4 regions of the Variovorax sp. R-27 genome follow, and region 2 is predicted to be linked to each of the others. Evidence: predicted binding sites of a transcription regulator. Region 2 holds the regulator's gene; each other region holds the start of a gene.
What was found. Region 2 encodes sigma-54, which starts transcription at its own class of promoters, with help from an activator protein. Its sites were predicted from a motif close to TGGCANGNAANCTGCTTT; they were not measured.
Positions count from the first base shown of each region.

Region 1: atzF (allophanate hydrolase) is a predicted target of sigma-54. The motif match lies at 1,628-1,645, and genes of this name have one in related genera.
Region 3: ACN9MV_RS29690 (isopenicillin N synthase family dioxygenase) is a predicted target of sigma-54. The motif match lies at 930-947, and genes of this name have one in related genera.
Region 4: ACN9MV_RS32205 (pilin) is a predicted target of sigma-54. The motif match lies at 1,498-1,515, and genes of this name have one in related genera.

Region 1 is NZ_CP183984.1:341,597-345,156, reverse strand. It holds gene atzF (allophanate hydrolase) at 1-1,599, opposite strand, end outside; gene ACN9MV_RS01610 (M48 family metallopeptidase) at 1,790-2,644, opposite strand; gene ACN9MV_RS01605 (AmpG family muropeptide MFS transporter) at 2,705-3,560, shown strand, end outside.
Region 2 is NZ_CP183984.1:646,563-650,122, forward strand. It holds gene lptB (LPS export ABC transporter ATP-binding protein) at 1-412, shown strand, start outside; gene rpoN (RNA polymerase factor sigma-54) at 430-2,031, shown strand; gene ACN9MV_RS02995 (phospholipase D family protein) at 2,042-3,560, shown strand, end outside.
Region 3 is NZ_CP183984.1:6,330,819-6,334,378, forward strand. It holds gene rutF (NADH-dependent FMN reductase RutF) at 1-53, shown strand, start outside; gene rutR (HTH-type transcriptional regulator RutR) at 66-773, opposite strand; gene ACN9MV_RS29690 (isopenicillin N synthase family dioxygenase) at 980-1,981, shown strand; gene ACN9MV_RS29695 (VOC family protein) at 2,076-2,462, shown strand; gene ACN9MV_RS29700 (BMP family ABC transporter substrate-binding protein) at 2,531-3,560, shown strand, end outside.
Region 4 is NZ_CP183984.1:6,845,251-6,848,810, reverse strand. It holds gene ACN9MV_RS32215 (CHASE2 domain-containing protein) at 1-534, shown strand, start outside; gene ACN9MV_RS32210 (3',5'-cyclic-nucleotide phosphodiesterase) at 564-1,367, shown strand; gene ACN9MV_RS32205 (pilin) at 1,576-2,091, shown strand; gene ACN9MV_RS32200 (hypothetical protein) at 2,273-2,629, opposite strand; gene ACN9MV_RS32195 (PilC/PilY family type IV pilus protein) at 3,192-3,560, opposite strand, start outside.

The DNA.
Region 1 (3,560 bases), 300 kb from region 2:
GCTGCCGAGGCCCAGGGGCGGCGGAATGAGGGAGAGAAAGCTCCCGACCTGCGCCAGGGGCACAGCCCACACTTCGAGCGCGATGGCAGCGCCTTCATTGCCTTCGACCACACGCTGCAGGCCGGGCTTGGGCGGCACGGTGCCCGGCAGCGCATGCAGGCGGTAGGAGGACGAAGTGGTGGTGGCGCGCAGCAGCGTCGCCCCACGCTCGGTGAGCTGGCTGTTGAGCGGCATGCCCGAGAGATGTGCACCTACCACGGCGATGGGCAGGGTGCCGGCGTCCGGCGCGGCGAGGCCGGGAATGGCGCGCGGCTCGGGCAGCGGCACGCCGGTCGCGCCTTGCGCGAGCCCGGTGGCGTGGTGGTAACGCTGGCCCAGGTCGGCCAGCGCGAGGTCGCTGCCGCAGGGGCCGATCAGCGTGATGCCGAAGGGCAGGCCGTCCGCGCGCAGGCTGCTGGGCACGGAGAGCGCGGCGTAGTCAAGCAGGTTGACGAAGTTGGTGTACGCGCCGAGGTTGCGGTTGAGCACCACGGGGTCGGCGCGCATCTGCTCGCGGGTGTAGTGCGTGGGCGCGGTGGGCACAAGCAGCACGTCGATGTCGCGCCACATCGGCTCGACCTGCTGCGCGATGGCGCGCAGCCGCGTCTGGGCTTCGAACACGTCGGCAGCACTGTAGTTGCGGCCGCTCGCGAGGATGCCGCGCACGGGCTCGATCACCTCGTCGCCGTGCGCATCGAAGAACTCGCGCACCGCGGCGTAGCGTTCGGCGACCAGCGCGCTTTCATAGAGCAGCGCGGCGGCCTCGGCGAGCGGGGCGTAGGAAATGGTGACCGGCGAGCCGCCCATGGCCAGCAGGCGCGCGGTCGCGTCGTTGAACGCCCGTTCGGCGGCGGCGTCGCCGAAGAAGCTCAGCTTGTCGGGTACGCCGAAGCGAAAGTGCGCGGGCAGCGGCTTGCGGCTCAGGGTCAGGTCGCGCGAGTACGGGTCGCGCGCGTCGTGGCCGACTGCGGCGAGCAGCACGTCGACCGCGGTGGCGACGGTGCGCGCGAAGATCGAGACGCAGTCGGCGCTCTGCGCGGCGGGCACCACGCCGAAGGTGCTCAGCAGGCCGCGCGAAGGCTTGAGTCCGACGATGTTGTTGAGCCCGGCAGGCACGCGGCCCGAGCCGGCGGTGTCGGTGCCCAGCGCGAAGTCGACCTCGCCGGCCGCCACCACGTAGGCCGAGCCAGAGCTGGAGCCGCCCGAAACGTATCGCGCGTCGAAGGCGTTTGGCACTTCGCCGTATGGCGAGCGCGTGCCGTTCAGGCCGCAGGCGAACTGGTCGAGGTTGGTCTTGCCAGCCAGGGATGCACCGGCTTCGAGCAGGCGCTGCACCACGGCTGCGTGGACCGTGGGGAGGCGGTCGAAGGCCGGGCAGGCGGCCGTGGTGGGCACGCCGGCGACGTCGATGTTGTCCTTGACCGCGAAGCTCAGCCCGGCGAGCGGCAGGGCAAAGCCCAGGGCCTTGCCAGCCGCTGCGTCCGCCACGGGGGCCGCGAATTTCGCGATCCAGGCGGCGGCGGGCGATCCGCTTTCTCCGTTTTCTTCATGCACCATCATAAGGCATCCAAACATGTGTACAAGTTGAGATGCAAGCGGCGTGCCAACGGAAACGCGGTGTGGCCCGGATCTGAAACGTGTCGGGAATTGGCCCCTCTCCCCTCGGGGAGAGGACAGGTGCAGACGATGAGGCGCGGCTCTTATCTAGAGACCGCCGCCCTCTCCCCAAGGGGAAAGAGCGTCATGCAGGTCAGCTCTTCTTCGCGTCGCGGTAGAGCTGCTCGACCTTCGGCAGGTTCGCTTCAAGCTTCGTGATGCGATCCGGCCCACTCGGGTGCGTCGAAAGAAAGTTCAGGCTGCCCTGGTTCTTCGACGCCGCAGCCATCTTCTTCCACAGTGACACCGAAGCCTTCGGGTCATAGCCCGCGCGCGCCGCGAGTTCGAGCCCCACGAGATCGGCCTCGGTCTCGTCGCTGCGGCTGAACTTGAGCGTGAGGAGCTGCGTGCCGGCGCGCGCCGCCAGGTCGCCCACCTGGCCCCAGCCGAGCAGTTGCGCACCGATGGAGAGCGCCGCGCCCGTGCCCGCGCTCTTAGCCATGCGGGCGCGCGCATGCTCGCGCAGCGCGTGGGCCATTTCGTGGCCCATGACCATCGCAACCTCGTCGTCGGTGAGCTTGAGCTGTTCGAGGATGCCGGTGAAGAAGGCGATCTTGCCGCCGGGCATGCAGAAGGCGTTGATCTGCTTGCTGCCGATCAGGTTGACCTCCCACTTCCAGTCGCGGGCCCGCGAGTTCCACGGCGTGGCGAAAGGAATGAGGCGCTTGGCGATGGCGCGCAGGCGCTGCAGTTGCGGGTTGCTGTCGCCCGCGAGCGCATTCTTGGCGCGCGCCTGTTCGAGCAGTTGGCCGTATTGCTGCACGCCGGCAGCCTCGATCCTGTCGGCCGGCACGAGGTTGCGCGCCACCGAGGCGTTGCCGACATCGACCTGCGCCAATGCAGGTGCGCTCAGGGCCGCGCCGGCGGCGGCCAGGAGAAAGGCCCGCCGGGGATTCCACGTGGAAGCGGCAGAAATGGCGGAAACAGGGCGATCGCAGCGTGTGCACATAGGAGGCGGATCATAGGAACAAATGAAGACAAAGGCCCTGGCCGATGTCCCCCGCCACTCATGGACAATCCGGGGTTCATGTCCGCCTCGCCCGCAGAAACCCCCACCACCCCCTCACCGCCCTGGCGCGACGCGCTGAAGGTCTACCTAGAACCCGCCACCCTGCGCATGCTGGCGCTGGGTTTCTCCGCCGGGCTGCCGCTGCTGCTGGTGCTCGGCACGCTGAGCTTTCGCCTGCGCGAAGCGGGCATCGACCGCACCACCATCGGCTACCTGAGCTGGGTCGGCCTGGCCTACGGCTTCAAATGGGTCTGGGCGCCGCTGGTCGACCGGCTGCCCCTGCCGCCGCTGACCACGCTGCTCGGGCGCCGGCGCGGCTGGCTGCTGCTGGCGCAGTGCGTGGTGATCGCCGGGCTGATCGGCATGGCGTTGAACGACCCCCGGCTGGGCCTCACGCCGCTGATCTGGTGCGCTCTGCTGGTGGCCTTCGGCTCGGCCACCCAAGACATCGCCCTCGACGCCTTCCGCATCGAATCGGCCGAAACGCGCAAGCAGGCCGCGCTGGCGGCCGCCTACCAGACCGGCTACCGGCTCGCGATGATCTGGGCCGGCGCGGGCGTGCTGTGGGTCGCGGCCTGGGCCGAGGTGGCACCAGCCGCTGCGGTCACGGGCGCGGCGGCCTACCAGAACGGGGCGTGGAAGACGGCTTACCTGGTGATGGCGGCCTCGATGGCGGTGGGCGTGATCACGGTACTGCTGTCACCCGAACCGGTGCCGCGCGTGCTGCCCAAGGCGAAGAATGCCGCCGAATGGCTGCAGAGCGTGCTGGTAGAGCCCTTCGCCGACTTCATCCGCCGCTACAAGTGGCAGGCGGTGCTGATCCTCTCGCTGATCGCCATCTACCGCATCAGCGACG
Region 2 (3,560 bases):
GATGGCGCCGCTGTCGAAGCAGCACATGGACGAGCGCCTGGCCGAGCTGCTGGCCGACCTGCGCGTCGACCACCTGCGCGATTCGCCCGCGCTCGCGCTGTCGGGCGGCGAGCGCCGCCGCGTCGAAATTGCGCGTGCGCTGGCTACGCAGCCGCGCTTCATCCTGCTGGACGAGCCCTTCGCCGGCATCGACCCGATCGCGGTGATCGAGATCCAGCGGATCATCAGTTTCCTGAAGGAGCGCGGCATCGGCGTGCTCATCACCGACCACAACGTGCGTGAAACGCTGGGCATCTGCGATCACGCTTTCATCATCAGCGACGGGCATGTGCTGGCACAAGGCACACCCTCGGAGATCGTCGACAACGCCGAAGTACGCAGGGTGTACTTGGGCGAACACTTCCGCATGTAAGGGCGGGAGCGGTTCCCATGAAGCAAGGGCTATCCCTTCGCGTCTCGCAGCATCTGGCGTTGACGCCACAGCTGCAGCAGTCGATCAGGCTGCTTCAACTCTCCACGCTCGAACTGAGCCAGGAGGTGGAGCAGATGCTCGACGAGAACCCGTTCCTCGAGCGCACTGCGGAAGAAGCGGCGCGCGAGGAATTCGGGCTCGACACGGCCGATGCCCCGGTGCCGCGCGACGACGGCGGCGATAGCGGCGACGGCGAAAGCGACTTCGCTTCGCCCGCCGCCAGCACGTCCACTGCTTCCACCGAAACCAGCACCACCACCACGGCCGACACCGACGGCCCCGCTGCCGAAATCACCGAGCGCGAGCCCGACTGGGAAGGCGACGGCACCGTCGACATGGCGCCCGACGACAGCGAATGGGGCAGCGATGCACCCGCGCGCCAGAACAACCTCGGCGACGACGAACGTGCCGACGCCACCGAACTCGCGCGCAGCCAGGAGTCGCTGCAGTCCTTCCTGCACCGCCAGGCCCTGAGCCTGCGCCTGAACGAGAACGACAGCGCCGCGCTGCGCTTTCTCATCGAATCGCTCAACGACGACGGCTACCTGGAAGACTCGCTGCCCGCACTGGCCTCGGGCCTGGCCGGCGACGACAACGACCAGTTCGACGACCTCGTGCATCACTTTCAGGTGGCGCTCGGCCTGCTGCAGAGCCTGGAACCCGCCGGCGTCGGCGCGCGCGACCTCGGCGAATGCCTGGGCATCCAGCTGCGCGCCCTGGCCCGCGAGGACGAGACCGACGAGGAAGAGCTGGTCCGCAAGACCGCCATCGCCATCTGCAAGCAGCCAATGGAGCTGCTCGCGCGCCGCGACTTCAAGCGCCTGGCCACGCTCACCCGCAGCAACGAGGAGCTGGTGCGCTCGGCGCTGCAGATCATCGCGCGGCTCGAGCCCAAGCCGGGCCGGCGCTTCGTCGACGTCGAGCGCAACATCGTCATTCCCGACGTGATCGTCACCAAGACGGGCCGCGGCACCAATGTGAAGTTCCGCGTCATGCTGAACCCCGAGGTGATGCCGCGCCTGCGCGTGCACGACATCTACGCCGGTGCGCTCAAGTCGCACAAGGGCGAAGGCAGCCAGGCGCTGTCGCAGCGGCTGCAGGAAGCGCGCTGGTTCATCAAGAACATCCAGCAGCGCTTCGACACCATCCTGCGCGTGAGCAACGCCATCGTCGAGCGGCAGAAGAGCTACTTCGTGCACGGCGAACTCGCGATGCGCCCGCTGGTGCTGCGCGAGATCGCCGACGAGCTGGGCCTGCACGAATCGACCATCTCGCGCGTGACCACCGCCAAGTACATGGCCACGCCCTTCGGCACGGTCGAGCTCAAGTACTTCTTCGGCTCGGCGCTCGGCACCGAGACCGGCGGCAATGCGTCGAGCACTGCGGTGCGCGCGCTGATCAAGCAGTTCGTCAGCTCCGAGAGCATCAAGAAGCCGCTGTCGGACAGCCAGATCTCCGAGATGCTGAAAGAGCAGGGCATCGAGTGCGCGCGCCGCACTGTGGCCAAGTACCGCGAGGCGCTGCGCATCGCGCCCGCCAACCTGCGCAAGGCCCTGTAGAAAGCCACCGATGACCCGCCGCCTGCCGTCGCTTTCGCGTTGTGGGCATTGGGTTTTCGTCATGGCGGCGGTCTTGCTGTTCGCAGGCTGCGCCACATTGCCCGACGAGGCGCCGCGCCCGCCCACCAAGGCCATGGCCGTGTCAGCCGACACCGCGCTCGGCAAGATCGCGCTGGCCTCGCAGCCCGACCCCGACCTGAGCGGCTTTCGCCTCATGCCCGGCGGCGACTTCGCCTTCGACACCCGTATCCAGCTGGCCCGTCGCGCGCAGCGCACGCTCGACGTGCAGTACTACCAGATCGAGAACGACGAGACCGGCCGCTACCTGATGCGCACCCTGCGCGACGCCGCCCAGCGCGGCGTGCGCGTGCGGCTGCTGATGGACGACCTCTACACCTCCGGCGAAGACGAGCTGCTGCTCGGCCTGGCCGCCACGCCCAACGTGGAGCTGCGCCTGTTCAACCCGTTCCCGGCCGGGCGCGGCAGCCTGCTGAAGCGCTTCAGCGCGTCGCTTTTCGACTTCAGCCGCGTGAACCGCCGCATGCACAACAAGCTGTTCATTGCCGACGGCGCGATGGCGGTGGCGGGCGGGCGCAACATCGGCAACCAGTATTTCAGGCGCACGGCGGGTGAGAACTTTCTAGACCTCGACACCTTCGTCACCGGCGCGCTGATCCCGCGGCTGGGCAGCCTGTTCGACCAGTACTGGAACAGCATCTACGTGCGGCCGATCCAGTCGGTGGTGGCCAGCGACCTGTCGCGCGAGGAGCTGCAGAAGCGCTTCGACATCGCCACCGGCCCCGACACGACGCCACCGCCGCCGCCGCCCGCACCTAACGACCTGCTTGGCTACAGCCCGATGGCGGAAGACCTGAACGCCGGCAAGCTCGGACTGATCTGGGCCACCGCAGAGGCCTACGCCGATTCGCCCGAGCGCGTGATCGGCAAGACCGCCTCATACGGCGGCGTGCCGCTGCTGGACGTCGACAGCGTGCGCTACAACGTGGTCGAGCAGATGCGCCGTGCGCGCTCCGAGGTGACCATCGTCTCGCCCTACCTCATTCCGGGCGCCTCGGGGCTGGAGGTGATGCGCGAGATCCGCGGCCGCAACGTGAAGATCAGCGTCGTCACCAATTCGCTGGCCGCCACCGACGAGCCGTTGGTGCACACCGCCTACCGCCGCTACCGGCCCGACATGCTCAAGCTCGGCGCCGACCTCTACGAACTGAGCTCCACGCGCACCCGGCGCAGCGTGCGGCTCGGCCTGTTCGGCACCTCGGTGGGCAGGCTGCATGCCAAGTCGGCGGTGATCGACCGGCGCATTCTTTTCGTCGGCTCGATGAATTTCGATCCGCGCTCGGAGACGCACAACACCGAGATCGGTCTCTTCATCCGCAGCCCCGAGATGGCGCAACAGGCGCTCAAGCTCATCGACGTGCTCAAGCAGCAGGGCGCCTACCGGCTGCGCTTTGCCGAGGGCAGCAACGAGTCGCGCATCGAATGGGTCAGCGACGACGCCGGCAAGCTCA
Region 3 (3,560 bases), 1.3 Mb from region 2:
GCTTGATCTACTTCGACCGGCGCTATCACGAGATCGCGGCGCCGCCGCACTGACCTCCTCCCGAATCAGCGCGGCGTGATGCCTTGAAGAAAAATGCGCTGCACGTTCTCGACGGTCTTCTCGAAGAACGCCTCATCGTCCAGCGTATGCCCCGACAGCGCCTGCACCTGCACGCCAAAGTCCGCGTAGTGCTGCGTCACCGCCCACAGCGCGAAGATCAGGTGATGCGGATCGACGGGCGCCAGCTTTCCCGCTTCGACCCACGCGCGAATCACCTCCGACTTTTTCTCCACCAGCGTACGCAGTTCGCGGTCGAGCTCGTCGCGCAGTAGCGGCGCGCCCTGGATCATTTCCAGGCAGAACAGCCGTGATGCATCGGGCCGGTCGCGCGAGACCACGAGCTTGCGGCGGATGTAGTCGCCAATGGCCTCGCCCGGGTCCTGCTCGGCACTGAAGCCGCGCAGCGGTTCGAGCCACAGCGCGAGCAGATCTCGCAGCACGTTGACGTAGAGCTCTTCCTTGTTCGCGAAGTAGTAGAGCAGGTTGCTCTTCGATACATCGGCGCGTGCCGCCACTTGGTCGATCGACGTGCCATGCAGGCCGAAGCGGGAGAACAGCCCCAGCGCCGCACCGAGGATCGCGCTGCGCTTGTCCTCGATCTGGCGCAACCGGCGGCTCACCGCGGACGCGCTGCGCACCGCGGGTTTTGCGCGCTTGCGCGCCGGGCTCTTCTCTTTGCTGGCACTGGCGGCCAGCGCTTTGGTCTTCGGCATCTTCCCTCGCTCTTGTTCGTTCGTTGGTGAATCGGCAGACAGCACAGCGCACCACTGTAAGGCCGTGGTGCATCGCCTTGCGCCGCAGCCGCCTTCGCAGCGCGTCGTTGCGCACCATGCTGACGCGACGGATGCGTTTTGTCCATTTGGTCCAACTGGCACAGACGTTGCATGGCGAAAGGCATGCCAAGCATGAGGAACCTGCCATGACCCTGCTGTCCGTCCCCATCATCGATCTAGCGCCCTACTTCGCGGGCACCGCCGAAGGCAAGGCCGAGGTCGCGAAGAAGGTCGACGAGGCCTGCCGCAGCATCGGCTTTCTCGTCATCACGAACCACGGCATTGCGCCCGAGCTGATCTCGCGCGTGTCGTCGCTCTCGCGCAAGTTCTTCGACATGCCATTGGGCGAAAAGCGCAAGGTCGACCGCCCGCGCGAAGACGCGGTGCGCGGCTACAGCGCGGTGGGCGAGGAAGGGCTCTCGTACAGCCTCGAAGAAGCAGCCCCCGGCGACCTGAAGGAATCTTTCTCTATCGGCCCGTCGAACGTGCCGCAAGACGACTACCACCGCGGCCCCGCCGCCGGCCCGCACTTCGAGCCCAACAGCTGGCCGCCCATCGAGGGTTTCCGCGAAGCCTACGAAGGCTACTTCGAGGCGATGAGCGATCTCTCGCGCTCGCTGATGCGTGTCTTCGCGCTCGGTCTGTCGCTGCCCGAGACCTTCTTCGACGACAAGATCGACAAGCACATCAGCATGTTCCGCGTGCTGAGCTATCCGCCACAGCGCGAACAGCCACTGCCCGGCCAGCTGCGTGCGGGCGCGCACAGCGACTACGGCAGCCTCACCATCGTGCTGCCCGACGACAAGGGCCTGCAGGTGTTCAACAAGGCCGGCCAGTGGGTCGACGTGCCGCAGGTCGAAGGCGGCCTGGTGGTCAACATCGCCGACCTCATGATGCAGTGGACCAACGACCAGTGGGTGTCCACGCTGCACCGCGTGATCAACCCACCCTTCGAGGTCGCGAGCACCAATCGCCGGCAATCGCTGGTGTTCTTCCATCAGCCGAACTACGACGCGATGGTCGAGTGCCTGCCTAGCTGCCTCGCGCCCGCGGAGTCGGCGAAGTACGCGCCGATTTCTTCTGGGGACCACCTGACCTCGAAGTTCGTCAAGCAGACGACCTTTGGTGGCACGAAGGCGATGGCTTGAGATGACTGCCTGCTGTTCTTCGGGGTGCGATCACGCCGACGGCGTGCTCGCACCCCGAACAAGAACAACAGCAAACGCCCAATGAGCAACTGACATGGCCCACCTCTCCTACGTCAACGTCTTCGCAAAAGACGTGGTCGCACTCAGCGGCTTCTACCAGCGAGTATTCGGTTTCAAAGAGATCGAAGCGATCCGCTCACCCATCTTCCGAGGCCTGGACACCGGCAAGTCGAGCCTTGGCTTCAACGCACTCGATGCCTACGAACTGCTGCACCTGAGCGAGTTTTCAGACACACGCGGCGTCAAGTTCCTGCTGAACATCGACGTCGACAGCCAGGCCGACGTCGACCGCATGGTGCCGGTCGCGCTCGAAGCCGGCGCCACGCTCGTCAAGCCGCCGTACGTCACCTACTACAACTGGTACCAGTCGGTGCTGCTCGATCCCGAGGGCAATGTGTTCCGCATCAACTTCATGATGTGACGCGCGCTGCGCTCGTTCTCTTTTTTCCGTCCTCCCTTTCTTCAAAGCCTCTCACCAAAGGTAGTCCCATGCAGTTGCGCACACTCACTCCCGGCCTGGGTCTCGCGATGACCATCGCAGCCAGCGGCGCCTTCTTCACCACACTGCCCGCCGCAGCCGCCGACGGCTTCACGCTGAAGGACAAGCCGAAGATCGCGATGCTCTACTTCGGCCCGAAGAACGACGGAGGCTGGACGCAGGCCTTCGACGAGGCCCGCGTGAAGATCGAAAAGGAAATCGGCCAGAAGATCCAGTTCGTCGAGAACGTGCCTGAAGACGCATCGGCCATCAAGCCCGCTGCGGAGAAGTTCATCCAGCGCGGCGCCAACATCGTGATCGGCACGGCCTTCGGTTATTCCGACAGCTTCAAGGACCTGGCCGCCAAGTACCCCGATGTCGCCTTCCTCAACGGCTCGGGCACCACCAACGGCAGCAACCTCGAATCGTTCTACGGCCGCACCTACGAAAGCCAATACCTCTGCGGCATGGCCGCCGGCGCCGCATCGAAGACCGGCAAGCTCGGCTTCGTCGCAGCCAACCCCTTCGGCGTGGTGAACTGGACCATCAACGCCTTCGCGCTCGGCGCGCAGAAGATGAACCCGAACGCCACGGTCAACGTGATCTACACCGGCGCCTGGAACGACCCGGTGAAGGAACGCGCCGCCGCCGCCGCGCTCATCGACCAGGGCGCCGACGTGATCGGCCAGCACGTCGACAGCCCCACGCCGCAGATCGTCGCGCAGGAGCGCGGCGTGTACGGCACCGGCCACCACCGCGACCTGCGCCAGTTCGCGCCCAAGGCCACGCTTTGCTCTTCGGTGTGGGTGTGGGACCGCTTCCTGACGCCGGAGCTGAAGAAGGTGATGGCCGGCAACTGGAAGCCCGCGCAGTACGGCGCCTTCATCGAGATGAAGGACGGCGGCACCGACATCGCGGGCTTCGGCCCCGCCGTGCCCAAGGACAAGGCCGCGGTCATCACCGCCGAGCGCGACGCGATCATGAAGGGCAAGCAGGTCTACGCCGGCCCGCTGGCCGACCGCGACGGCAAGGAGCGCGTTG
Region 4 (3,560 bases), 820 kb from region 2:
CACGACATCAACCGCATTCACCGCGCCAGCGGCCGGCCCGAGATCAGCGTGGGCATCGGCATCAACAGCGGCCTGATGAGCGTGGGCGACATGGGCTCCGCCGCGCGCCGCAGCTATACCGTGGTCGGCGATGCGGTCAATCTCGCATCCCGCCTCGAGGGCCTGAGCGGACACTACGGCGTGCAAGTCGTGGCCAGCGGCGCGACATGCGAGCTGGCGCCCGACTACATCTGGCAGGAGCTCGACAGCGTTCGCGTCAAAGGAAAGGCACAAGCCGTTGCCGTTTTCACGCCCCTGGCCGTGCGCACGCCCGAGGCGGTGGCGCAGACCCGGCAACTGCTCGGCCGCTGGAGCGAAGTGCTCGCGGCCTACCGACGGCAGGACTGGGCGATGGGCCGAAACTTGCTGGCCCCCCTGCTCGCCGCGGATGCCAAAAAAGTCCTTTACCAGCTCTATGCCCAGCGTTTAGCCTCGATGGCGTTGCGACCACAAGACCCTGATTGGGATGGCGCAACCCGGTTCGAAACCAAATGACGACAGACACACACAAGGGGTCTCTCACAATGCAGGTTCGTGTGCTGGGTTGCTCAGGCGCCATCGCCAAAGACTGCCGCACCACCTCTTTCCTGGTCGACACGGACCTGCTCGTCGATGCGGGCACGGGCGTCGGAGATCTCACGCTCGAAGAAATGGTCTGCATCGACGATGTCGTGCTCACCCACAGCCACCTCGACCACATCGCCGCGCTCCCATTGATGCTCGACGCCGTAGGCAGCCGCCGCAAGCGGCCGCTGCGCGTGCATGCGCTGAGGGCCACCATCGACGCGCTGCGGGCGCATGTGTTCAACAACGTCATCTGGCCGGATTTCGAGAGCATTCCCAGCGTCGAGGCGCCGTTCGTGAGCTTTCACGTCATTGCCGTCGGGCAGATGCTGCCGCTGGGCAGCCGCGAGCCCAAGCTGGTCGAGGTGCTGCCTGCGGTTCACACCGTGCCGGCGTGCGGTTTTGCCGTGAGACGGGCCGAAGGTGGTGCCCACTGGGTGTTCAGCGGGGATACCGAGCGCAACGCGCCCTTCTGGGAACGTGTGAATGCGCTCGACGTCGCGATGCTGGTGATTGAAACGGCCTTCAGCAGCCGCGAGCAGGCCCTGGCCGAGCGCAGCTTGCATCTGTCGCCCGCGGTGCTGGCCGACGAGTTGGCGCACATCGGGCCGGGGAAGCAGTACCCGATCTACATCACCCACACCAAGCCCACCGAAACCGACGAGATCATGAGCCAGATCGAGGCACTGATGGACGAGCAGGTGGCGGGGCTGGCGCAGCGGGACATACGCTGGCTGAAGGCGGATGGGATCCTGACTTGCTGATGCTGGGTGATGCGTTGGCATGACAAATTTGTCACTACGTGTAGCTTTTACTGGCGAATCGTGTCACACCGTGTAACGCCAAAGTGGGTAAAGGTGACGTGTTCGGTCAGCAGGAGGCTCTGGGGATGGGTGGCACAGATGCTGCGGAAGGTACCTCGCTCCGGGCAGGTTCCCGGGCGTAACAACCAACCAACCTGGAGTTAGTTAAATGAACCGTCGTACTTTCGCCCGCCGCGCACAGGCTGGCTTTACTCTTATCGAATTGATGATCGTTGTGGCGATCATCGGCATTTTGGCCGCTATCGCGATTCCCCAGTACCAAACGTACATCGCCAAATCGCAAGTGACGCGTGTTGTTGGCGAAACCGGTGCGCTGAAAACATCGGTCGAAACCTGTATTCTGGACGGCAAGCTGACCGTCGGTGCCGCCACTACGGCCGCTCCCAACCTTTGCGACCCCCAAGCAAGTGCATCTAATCTTCTGACGGGCGCAGTGCAAGGTACCGGCGCCGCTGCCAATGGCAATGGTTATCCCCAGGTGAAGACGCCTTTGACTGGCACCGGTGGTGACACCATCACTGGCACGCTGGGCAGCAATGCAGCCGCCGCTATCGCGGGCAAGAAGATTCAGTGGACGCGTGACGCAAACGGTACGTGGACTTGCCTGACCGACGCTGACTCCAAATATGCTCCCCCGGCTTGCAAGAACGGCACTGTGACCTAAGTCACAACACTCAAAAAAGCCGCCTCAGGGCGGCTTTTTTTTTGGGGGACATACTGAGATCGGCAATTAAGAAATCTGGGGTCAGATTCCAATTGGACACAGCGTGAGTCAGATTCAAATCAAGTCGGGGAGGGAACTTCTACGGCTTGACCCGCAGCATCGCGATCGCTCGATGCACAAGTCAAATCTGGTTTGGCCTTCGCGTCGGCTTACGTTGAAAGCCTCCATTGCGCCCGCCTTCGCTCAGCGCGACACGCAACGATTGAATCGTGATGTCGACCGCTTCGATGCGCCGCCCCAACTCCTCGTTGACCAACCACACCAGGGCGCTGAATTCGGTACGCGTCGGATAAACCTCTTCCGTGTCGTTCACGTGGTGCGGAGCGATGAGTTTTTCGAGACACGCGTAGGCGCGTCGCACAACCTGCAGGTTGTCGATGTCGTCGCTTGCCTGTAGCGCGAACGATTCGGCGCAGGCAATTGCAGAAGACTCAGAAGGTGAATGAGTGTGCGCAGACGCGCGGGCGGATGTAGCCATGAGTGGCCTCCAAGTGATTGCAGTTTTCAAAAACTGCCGTCCCGAGACCAATCGGGGCGGCAGCTCGACGGGTTGGTCTACCGGGCAACCACTTGCGTGAAACCGGCCGGGCTCACGCCCGCCCGCCGAGCCGCCAAAACTGGAGGCGCCAACGACAAAGCCACAGACCCTGCGGGGAAACTGCGGCTTGCATCGCAGTGATTGCACGGGAGACCAATCCCGATCACGCCGTCTTTCGGTGTGACCGCCGCAGTATAGCCACGCAGGTGTCGTGTCGGCCGCGGATGAGCTTGGATGATTCCAGCCCAGCCCAGCCCCAGCCCAGCGCGGAAGAGTTTGATCGCCATTGAGGCGACTAGAGCGCGTCATCAATTGCTGGTGTGCCCGAACGATGGTTGAGTCGATGATGGCGCATTCGTTGTCAGCCTCCTGCGCCAAGCTCTGGCAGATCCGCAGCCATACGCCGGTTCTGCTCCAGCACGAGTGGCGCAGATGCACCACTCGGAAGTCACCGAAGCGCTCGGGTAAATCACGCCACGGAATGCCTGCCAGATACCAGCCATCAATCAATCGTCGGCACTTCCCGCCAATTCAACAACCGCAGCCCCGTCCCCTTGCCGAAGTCGATTGGCGGCTGGTTCACTTCGCCCTTCACATTTCCCGCGATACCCTGCATCCTGCCGTTGTTGTTGATGATCTGGATGTCCGTGATTGCGCTGCTGTAGCCGACGTATGCGGCCCCCGTGGTCAGCGCGGTGGTGCCGGATCCATAGTTCACCGCATAGATGCGACTCTGGCCCGAAGGGCTGCAGGCATCGCCGGTGGTCAGCAGGCTTGAAAACACCGCGACGCCATTGAACGATGTAGGCCCCAGCGTCACGCGCCAGGTAATCCCCGAAGTCGCGTCCTTGCCCAAGTCAAGGTACCAGCC